DNA from 3 places in the Lacticaseibacillus salsurae genome. Region 2 is predicted to be linked to each of the others. Evidence: riboswitches for the same ligand, from Rfam matches in the RefSeq annotation. Region 2 holds a riboswitch; each other region holds the start of a gene.
What was found. Region 2 has a riboswitch for lysine ahead of ACKTSG_RS08770 (ABC transporter permease subunit). Riboswitches for the same ligand answer to the same signal wherever they lie in the genome.
Positions count from the first base shown of each region.

Region 1: linked by a shared signal. The riboswitch ahead of lysA (diaminopimelate decarboxylase) and the one ahead of ACKTSG_RS08770 (ABC transporter permease subunit) in region 2 are both predicted to bind lysine.
Region 3: linked by a shared signal. The riboswitch ahead of ACKTSG_RS10525 (amino acid permease) and the one ahead of ACKTSG_RS08770 (ABC transporter permease subunit) in region 2 are both predicted to bind lysine.

Region 1 is NZ_BAAFZI010000003.1:76,855-80,119, reverse strand. It holds gene ACKTSG_RS02295 (aspartate kinase) at 1-1,121, opposite strand, end outside; lysine riboswitch at 1,307-1,484, shown strand; gene lysA (diaminopimelate decarboxylase) at 1,567-2,856, shown strand; gene dapD (2,3,4,5-tetrahydropyridine-2,6-dicarboxylate N-acetyltransferase) at 2,909-3,265, shown strand, end outside.
Region 2 is NZ_BAAFZI010000027.1:4,049-7,313, forward strand. It holds gene ACKTSG_RS08765 (mannose/fructose/sorbose PTS transporter subunit IIA) at 1-887, opposite strand, end outside; lysine riboswitch at 1,312-1,481, shown strand; gene ACKTSG_RS08770 (ABC transporter permease subunit) at 1,592-3,163, shown strand; gene ACKTSG_RS08775 (amino acid ABC transporter ATP-binding protein) at 3,163-3,265, shown strand, end outside.
Region 3 is NZ_BAAFZI010000040.1:12,464-15,728, reverse strand. It holds gene ACKTSG_RS10530 (hypothetical protein) at 1-88, opposite strand, end outside; gene ACKTSG_RS10525 (amino acid permease) at 225-1,634, opposite strand; lysine riboswitch at 1,751-1,920, opposite strand; gene budA (acetolactate decarboxylase) at 1,994-2,701, opposite strand; gene alsS (acetolactate synthase AlsS) at 2,717-3,265, opposite strand, start outside.

The sequences.
Region 1 (3,265 bases), on a different contig from region 2:
ATTTTGGCTTGGATCTCTTGGCATAAGGTCGTGCGCAGTTGCGGCGTCAATTGGCGATTATCGAAAATGATCGTTAAATCATCGATCCCACTGGGCATATGTTCATAATTGATGCCATGGGCATAAAAGATCTGCAAGAGCTTCAAGGTGAAGCCGACTTCTTTGTTTAACAAGTAACGATGCAAGTAGATCGCCGAGAAATGATCTGATGACACGATACCAGTCACTGCATGCTGCGGGGTGAATCCCGCTTCTGGGACGATCATGGTGCCGGCATGCGTTGGGTGGTTGGTGTTTTTCAAGTTGATCGGGATCTGCCCGTCGATCGCTGGCAAGATCGCTTCATCATGAAACACCCCAAAGCCGCCGTATGACAGTTCCCGCATTTCCCGATAAGTCATTTTGGCGATCGGGGCTGGGTTTTTCACCACGCGCGGATCCGCGGCAAATACCCCGTCGACATCAGTGAAGTTCTCATACAGATCCGCATTGAACCCGCGACTTAAAATCGCCCCGGTGATGTCTGACCCGCCGCGAGAAAAGGTGGCGATGCGACCGGCTTCAGTATACCCGTAAAACCCTGGTACCACCAAAATTCCGGCTTGGCGATCGAACTTGGCCAAATTAGCGTATGTTTGCGCCTGGACTTCAGCGTCATTGGGTTCGTCTAACACCACTAAGCCGATGGTTTTTGGCTCGCCGTAAAAGGCTTGGCTACCACTGGCATTCAACACCGCCGTCAACAAGTAACCGTTGAGCTTTTCGCCATGCGCTTTAAAGGCTGCCATTTGATAATCAGCATCAGGAAATTGTTCCGTGGCCAACGATTCAAGTTCGCTTTGGATATGGGCCATCACGCTTGGCGCTAATTGGTAATGCGTGGCGATTTCGGCATAGCGGCTGACGATCTCAGCGACAGTGTCGGCGAAATCAGCATGCGCTTGCACCGCTTCACAGTAGCGGATCAACAAGTCCGTGACTTTGATGTCGCCATGCTCGCGTTTACCAGGTGCGGAGGTGACTACGACTTGACGCGCCGGGTCTGCTTGCATGATCGCCACGACTTTTTCGAATTGTTTGCTATCGGCTAAACTGGAGCCGCCAAATTTTACTACGCGCATGTTTAAACGCCCTTTCATGATAAAACAATGTGAACTTGGTGATTTGTGATGAAGTCTAACACATATTTTGAGCTAAGCCTAGCACGAGATTTTGAATTAAATGCGCAATTTTCTGGCATTATTAGTACAAAAAACTTTCACAAATTAAATTTGACGCCACGCCGGATTTATTATAGACTCATGATAAATGAGATAGAGGTTGCGACCTACATGAGTCACCTGATCGAGCAGTCCACGCTGCAATGACTTCAGGCAAAAGGGGCGGTCGCCGAAACGCTGGCGCAGTGGATGCGTTAGTCGTTGGGGTAGACGCGAAAAGCGGCTACACTGTCGTCGAACAATCGACGGGGCGCTATCCAAACAATCGACTCCAGTGAATGAGACCCTTGTTTTGGTAGATGCCAAAACTGGGCCTTATTTTTTTATCTCGCCAAAGGAGAACATTATGTCAGATCCCACAAATGATGCCGGCCACTTGTTGATCGGTGGCGTCGACAGCTTACAACTTGCCAAGCAATTTCAAACGCCGCTATATGTTTATGACGTCAGCGCGATTCGCCAACAGATCCGTGCATTCAAACGCGTTTTTGAAGCTGAGCACTTCAACTACGCCGTCAGCTATGCGTCAAAAGCTTTTGCTACCATCGCCATGTATCAAGTCGCCAAGCAAGAAGCGTGCCATGTCGATGTGGTATCTGGCGGCGAATTGTATACCGCCCAACAAGCTGGCTTTCCCATGGCAGATGTTTCATTTCATGGCAATAACAAATCTGAAAAAGAACTTACAGAAGCTTTAGCGTTAGGCGTTGGCACTATCGTCGTCGACAATTTCCATGAATTGGACCTGCTAGGCGACTTGTTAGCCCAAACGCCAACGCGCACCCAAGACATCCTGTTGCGGGTGACCCCTGGGATCTCCGCTCACACCCACGCGTATATCTCCACTGGGCAAACTGATTCCAAATTTGGCTTTGATGTCGATTCTGGACAAGCGCTTGAAGCGGCCAAGTTAGCTTTAGCCAACGCGCAATTCAACTTATTAGGCATTCACGCCCATATCGGTAGCCAAATTTTTGATGTCGCTGGCTTTATCGGCGCCACCCAAAAGCTCGCCAGCATTTTGAAAGACTGGCACGAACAACTCAACTACACCCCATCAGTGTTGAATGTCGGCGGCGGCTTTGGCATCGCTTATACCCAAGATGATGACCCGATCCCAGCCGAAGATTTCGTCGAAGCGATCCTCAAAACCTTGCGTGCGCAGAACTTACCTTTCGCTTTGCCAGCGGTTTGGATCGAACCGGGCCGCTCGATCGTCGGCCCTGCCGGCTACCAGTTGTACACCGTAGGCTCCAGCAAAACCGTCCCAGGCTTGCGGCCTTACATCGCCGTTGACGGTGGCATGGGCGACAACTTACGCCCAGCGCTATACCAAGCCAAATATGAAGCGGTCAAAGCCGACGACCCGAACGCCACACCGACACAAGATGTCCATTTAGTCGGCAAGTATTGTGAATCTGGCGACATTTTGATCGACCACGCCCACTTGCCACAATTACAAGCAGGCGACGTCTTAGCCGTTAAAAGCTGCGGGGCTTACGGCTACTCCATGGCGTCAAATTATAACCGCAATCCCATTCCGGCAGTGGTTTTTGCCGAAAATGGCCAAGCCAAACTCGTCGTGCGCCGGCAAAGCTATGCTGACCTGACGCAAAACGATTTAAGCTACGACTAAGTTTGCCGCGTTAAACTCAACTCAGCTGTTTAAATAAGAAAGGAATTTTTCCATGCCAACTTTAGATACCCAAACTGTCATCAACACCATTGCCAATTCCAAGAAAACGACCCCAGTCAAAGTTTATCTCAAAGGCGACCTCGCCGATTTGACCTTCCCAGCATCCGTGCATAACTTCACTTGCAAGCACACTGGTACGGTGATCGGCGACTGGGCTGAGATCCAACCGGTCTTAGAAGCCAATGCTGATAAGATCTCAGATCAAGTGGTGGAAGCGCAAGGTCGCAACACTGGGGTACCAATGCTTGATGTGCGCAACTTTAACGCCCGCATCGAACCTGGCGCGATCATTCGCGACCAAGTGGCCATCGGCGATAACGCGGTGATCATGATGGGCGCCATTATCAAC
Region 2 (3,265 bases):
TCAAAGGTCAAGCCGTCAGCCTTCAGTTTAGCGAAGGTATCGATATCATCTTGGTCAAAAGCCAAAACTTTGTTAGGTTGAACTTTACCAGCGGAGTGGGCCATGGACCCAACGTTGATGGTCTTCAACGGTACGCCACCTTCAACTGCGCGTAATGCGTCTTGAGGGGTTTCGAATAATAGCAGTGCACGTTCGCCGCCAAAGTGCTTATCATCTTTGGCGATCTTGATCATTTGATCAACTGGCACAACGTGGGCGTGAACACCACCAGGCGCAGCGTCAGTGATCAATTGCTTACGCAGCTTATCCTTGGCAACGTTGTCAGAAACAACGATGATACGGGTAGGCTTAACCGACTTGGACCAAGCAGTTGCGACTTGACCATGCAACAGACGAGAGTCGATCCGAGCAAGCACATATTCGAGCTTCCCAGGTTTCCCGGCGTTGCCACCTTGAGCTGCAGCAGGTGCAGCTTTTGGTTTAGGTTCAAGTGATTCTGGTTTGATCTTCACACCGTCACGCCCAGCTTCTACTAAGTGTGCAGCAATCTCGTGTGCCGATGTCATCGACAGACGTGAGCCATAAGCTTCAATGAGCATTGGCAGGTTCAGCCCTGTTACAATTGCCCACTTGTCCTTATGTGCTTCGAACAAACCGTTGGATTGGTTGAATGGTGAACCGCCCCACAGATCGACTAAGAACAACACTTCGTCGTCTTCGCCGAACTTCGCAATGGCTTCTTCAAGATGCTTCTTGAGATCATCTGGGCCTTCGTTTGGCATGAAAGTCACAGCTTCGACTTTTTCTTGTTCACCGAAGATCATTTGACCAGATTGCTTGATGCCAGCAGCGAATTGCCCATGACTAGCAAGAATGATTCCGACCATTGTTTGTCGCCTCCTAAATAATATTTGGGTTCGGTCGCCGGCTGCATTGAATAATGTAGAATAAGTATGCAGATTTTGACCGGTGAATGAATCCCCATGAGCTAGTATGCCGTTATCAGTCACGCTTTGCAACCCCTTTCCTACGAGAAATTTGAGCGTTTTCATGAAAGGACTATACCAGCAGGCATTTGACTCAAATTTTTTTGCAAATCTTTATGTGCGACAAGGGTTTGACTGGGGAAAAGTTAAGCCAGATCTGCTATATTTGTAGGAACAACTCGACTACTTTTCACGTCAGCGTCGGCTCGTCCAACTCATTAAAACGCTTTTTAATTTATGGAAAGCGTTTTTCGATCGCATGCATAATACGTTGACGCCGACTGGGGTTCGCGCTATACTTTCAGGCAAGACATGTGAATATCCACCAAGAAATAGAGGTCGCGGGTGGTGACGAAAACAGGTGAGGGCTAGATCCCTTTGATCCTGTCGTAAGCATCCCCGCCGAAATCAGATCGTTCATCTAGGAGCGGTTTGGTTGGGGCAAGCGAAAATATCGCTTGAACTGTCGCAGCAATGCGGAGCGCTATGATTCTGGTTTAACTACTGAAATCAGGGGATCGACCTTTATTTATGATATAGGTCGATCCCCTTTAATGTTCTCTCTATTCCTTCGGTGCGCAAACAACGAAGGAGGACTATGTCTGATGAAAAAAGTATGGCTTTACCTTAATGGGATCGCCGTGGCGCTGTTAGCAGTACTGGCTTTCAGCATCCAAAGCGTTTCTGCCAGTGGGACCTTCAAAGTCGGGATGGAAGCCGGCTATGCCCCATTCAACTGGACCCAATCTGATGCGTCAAACGGCGCCGTGAAGATCCAAGGCTCTCATGATTACGCCAATGGCTACGATGTGCAAATGGCTAAGAAAGTGGCCAAAGCCATCGGCAAAAAAGTTATCGTGGTCAAGACTTCTTGGGATGGGTTACAACCAGCCTTAACGTCTGGCAAGATCGATGCGATCATCGCCGGGATGTCGCCCACTGCCGAACGGCGCAAGGCGATCGATTTTACCAGCACGTATTACGCTTCGAAGTTGACGGTGGTGGTACGGCGCGATTCCAAATACGCCAAAGCTAAGTCCATCAATGACTTCAAAGGCGCCAAGATCACCGCGCAACTGTCCACTTTCCATTATCAAGCCATCAAGCAAATGAAAGGCGTCATCAAAGAAGCGGCGATGAACAACTTCCCCGCAATGCGAGTGGCGCTTGAATCTGGCACCATTGATGGGTATGTTTCCGAAGTTCCAGAAGGCATCACTGCGCAAAATGCCAACCCGAACTTGACTTACTTGAAGTTCTCCAAGGCCAATGGTTTTAAAACCAACCCAGAAGATGTGGACTTGGCCATCGGCTTGCGCAAAAACGATCCCAATAAAGCCAAGATCAATGAAGAGTTAGCCAAGATCTCGACATCAACACGCAATCAAATGATGAACGACGCCGTAGCCAACCAGCCTTCCACCAGCCAAGGTGGCAACTGGTTCATGCAGATCTTAAAGCAATACGGGCCAATGTTATTGCGTGGCACTGGCATGACCTTATTGATCTCTTTGGTCGGGACCATCGTTGGGTTTGTGATCGGCTTATTAGTCGGGATCATTCGCACCATTCCGACGCCTAAGACCAAAGGCAAACGCGGCTTACAGTGGTTGATCAACTGGTTATTAGCCGTTTATATCGAAGTTTTCCGTGGCACACCTATGATCGTGCAAGCAGCGGTATTGTATTACGGCGCTGCCCAAGCGTTTGGCATCAATATGAACAAAACCACTGCCGCGTTGGTCATTGTCTCGATCAACACTGGGGCTTATATTTCTGAGATCATCCGTGGCGGGATCATTTCCGTGGATGAAGGCCAGTTTGAAGCGGCGCATGCGTTAGGCTTCACCCATTTGCAAACGATGATGAAAGTCGTTTTGCCACAAGCGATCCGCAACTCCTTGCCAGCCGTGACCAACGAATTCATCGTCAACATCAAGGATACGTCAGTGTTGTCTGTGATCTCCGTTTCCGAATTGTTCTTCTCCGCCGAAACTGTCGCCGGGCAAAACTTCCAGTTCTTCCACACTTACTTGATCGTTTCTGGGATCTACTTGATCTTGACCTTCACGATCTCGCGTCTGTTCCGCTTGATCGAAAAGCGCATCGACGGGCCGAAGAACTACAACTTGATGTCCAACCAAATGCAAGCTGTTGATGCAAAGGAGGCAAAATAATGGCTGATACGATCATTGAAGTCAAGAATTTGAAAAAAGCCTTCGGGACGCATGAAGTGCTGACTGATATCAACTTCGACGTGCATAAAGGCGAAGTGGTAT
Region 3 (3,265 bases), on a different contig from region 2:
CCAGCCAGCGCGGATCTTGCAGCGTTTGCTGGGCATCAGCCATCGATACCATGTATAAAAACACCTTAACCTCTGGGGTCATACGCATACTGTCGCCTCCACTTCTTGCTACTCAATTGTAGCGAGTCAAGAAAGCGTTGTCAATCTTTGCTGATGGCAAGCTAACTCTTGGCGAATACATCAGCCTGACAAAAAGCCCACCGGCACTTGCCGATGGACTGAGGTTATGGTTTGGGTGCTTCTTTGCGATGATCGCGATGCGGCGTTAAGTCGATTTCATCAAGTGATAACAAATGCGTTTTGTGTTTGAGCTTGTACCATACCGTCAACACGATAAATAAGGGGATGGACATATAAGAGATCAACAAGCGGTCCCAAGCGAAATGGGTCACCGAGCTGATATCTTGCCCTAAGATCACGATCAAACTCATCACGATCGCTAAAATCGGCCCGATCGGGAACCACTTGGCATGATAAACCAATTCAGACAATTTGTGCCCTTGTGCCACAAACGCCCGCCGGAAGCGGTAATGCGACACCGCGATCCCTAGCCAGGCTAAAAAGCCAGTCAAGCCACTAGCCGCCACTAACAACTGGTACACATTCGGCCCTAAAATACTGGACAAAAAGGTCAACGCGCCCACTGCCGTGGTCGCTAACAACGCCGGTAGCGGCACGCCGCGGTTATTGGTTTTCCCAAAGATCTTTGGGGCAAATCCAGAGTTGCCCATCGCCCAAAGCATGCGCGTCGACGCGTACATCCCTGAATTAGCCGACGACAACACTGACGTTAAGATCACCGCGTTCATCACACTGGCTGCGCCGGCCAAGCCGATACGCTTAAACACCAAGGTAAATGGCGAAATCGCCACATCAGACGCTGAAGCCCCAAGCAAGTTCGGGCTGGTGTATGGAATGATCGCGGCGATCACGGCAATGGCGAGAATATAAAACAGCAAGATCCGCCAAAACACTTGCTTGATGGCTTTGGGGATACTGATCTCAGGGGTTTCCGATTCCCCAGCCGTGATCCCGATCAACTCCGTGCCTTGAAACGAGAATCCAGCCACCACAAACACCGATAACGTCGCCGGCCACCCGCCAACAAATGGCGCGTCGTGATAATGGTAATTGGCAAAGCCGATGTGTTGTCCACCTAAAATGCCAAAAATCGTCATTACCCCAACGATCAAAAACACGATCACGGTGATCACTTTGATCAACGACAGCCAATATTCGGTTTCGCCAAAACTTTTGACGGAAATAATATTGATCACAAAAATCAGCAGCAAAAATGCCAAACTGATCATCCACCCAGGGATCGCCGGTACCCAAAAGTGCATCACGATCGCCGTGGTGGCAATGTCTACGGCAACGGTGATCGCCCAGTTGAACCAATAATTCCAGCCTAACGCAAAACCGACTGCGGGATCGACAAAGCGGCTAGCATATTCAGAAAAACTGCCAGACACTGGAATGTAGGTGGCCATTTCCCCTAAGCTGGTCATCAGGAAAAACACCATCACCCCGATGCCTAAATATGCCAAAATCGCGCCGCCTGGACCAGCATTGGCAATAGCGCCACCGCTGGCCACAAACAAGCCAGTGCCGATCGATCCCCCTAAAGCGATCATCGACAAGTGCCGCGTTTTCAGTGAGCGGGCCACTTGATTATGTTCAGATTTATCTGCCAAAACGAAACTCCCTTATTTGACCAAAGAAAAAGCGCCGCCAAGCGCGCGCCAAAATCGGGTTCATTAGCACATCGCCAAGCGACAGTCCAAGCGGTATTCCCGACTTGTCCCAAGTTCGACCGGTGTGGCGGCTTCCCTTTCGGCGTCAATGCCTTTAAGCAACTTTCATTGTGGCAACACCCACCAAAGCAGCTGACTGATCATTGACGCGACCTCTAAAGATTGGATTCAATTTTTTTCAAATTACAGTATAGCAAAAAGCCGCCAGCAGATGCCAGCGGCTCTCACGGCACTCTCACTTACTTCTCAGCAAGTTCGATATCCGCAACGATTTGATCACTATCAAGGTCTAATTGTTGAAATTCAAGGTCATTCAGCGGCAAATGCAGATCCAAGCTGTCAAACGCTTGTAGCGCCAAGTCAGCTTGGGCAACATCTGCATGCAACAAATGCCCGCCAAATTCATGATCATCGCTTAAAAAGTGCAAGTGAAACCCAGGCGCTGCAGCCCCGGCAAATAACTTCGGCGAATAATAGCCGATGATCGTGCCGGTGACATTGGCTTTGGTGAACACACTTTGTGCTTGCGCGGTGGCTTTAAGCGTCGGGTAAGGCCGCTTTTGCCCAGCCACTGCCCGCGTGGTAACTTGCGCAAAGGTCCCTGTCAGCTTGACGGCAGAAAACACATTCAACGACACCAATTTTTGGGCCAACGTGTCGCGCAACTGCGCATCCCCCACCTCATGCAAACGACCTGCTGGCGTGAAATCAGCGTGATGGACATTGGCAAAAGGCACCGTTTCGCTTTCAGCGACTTGGCGCACTTTGCCAGTGGCGGCCACTTGATACACTGTGCCGTGTAAAATGATCAATTCACCATCTAAGCCAGCCAAGGTCCCGATGCCGGTATCTCCGTGTTGCAACAAGTCGTGAAGCGACAAGGTCCCGCCAAACAAACCTGGAACTAAATTGGCTAACGTGCCATGTTGATAAAGTTTCATCGTCATCCTTTTTGCTGGCGATCAGAATTGATCTTCCAACATGTCTGCAGACAGCTTTAAATTATCCGAATAGTCCACTGGAATATCGACCACCACTGGGCCGTCAGCGGCAAACGCTTGATCCAAAATGTCACCAAGTTGTTCTGGCTTTTCAACGCGTAAACCAGTGGCGCCAAAACTTTGCGCATACTTAACGAAATCCACTGGGCCAAAGTCAACGCCGGCAGAGCGGCCATATTTCATTTCTTCTTGGAATTTCACCATATCGTAATGGCCATCGTTCCAAATAATGTGGACCAAGTTGGCGTGCAAGCGCACGGCTGTTTCCAGCTCTTGGCTGGAGAATAAGAAGCCGCCATCCCCAGAAATGGAGATCGCCTTTTCATTCGGGCGCACCAACGTCGCGGCGATCGCCCAAGGCAACGCCACCCCTAACGTTTGCATGCCGTTAGAAAACAGCAAGCGGCGGGGTTGGTAGCTGCGGAAATGCCGCGCCATCCAAATGTAAAAACTCCCCACATCCACCGCCACCGTCATATGCTCGGTGACGCGTTTTTGCAGTTCGGCGAC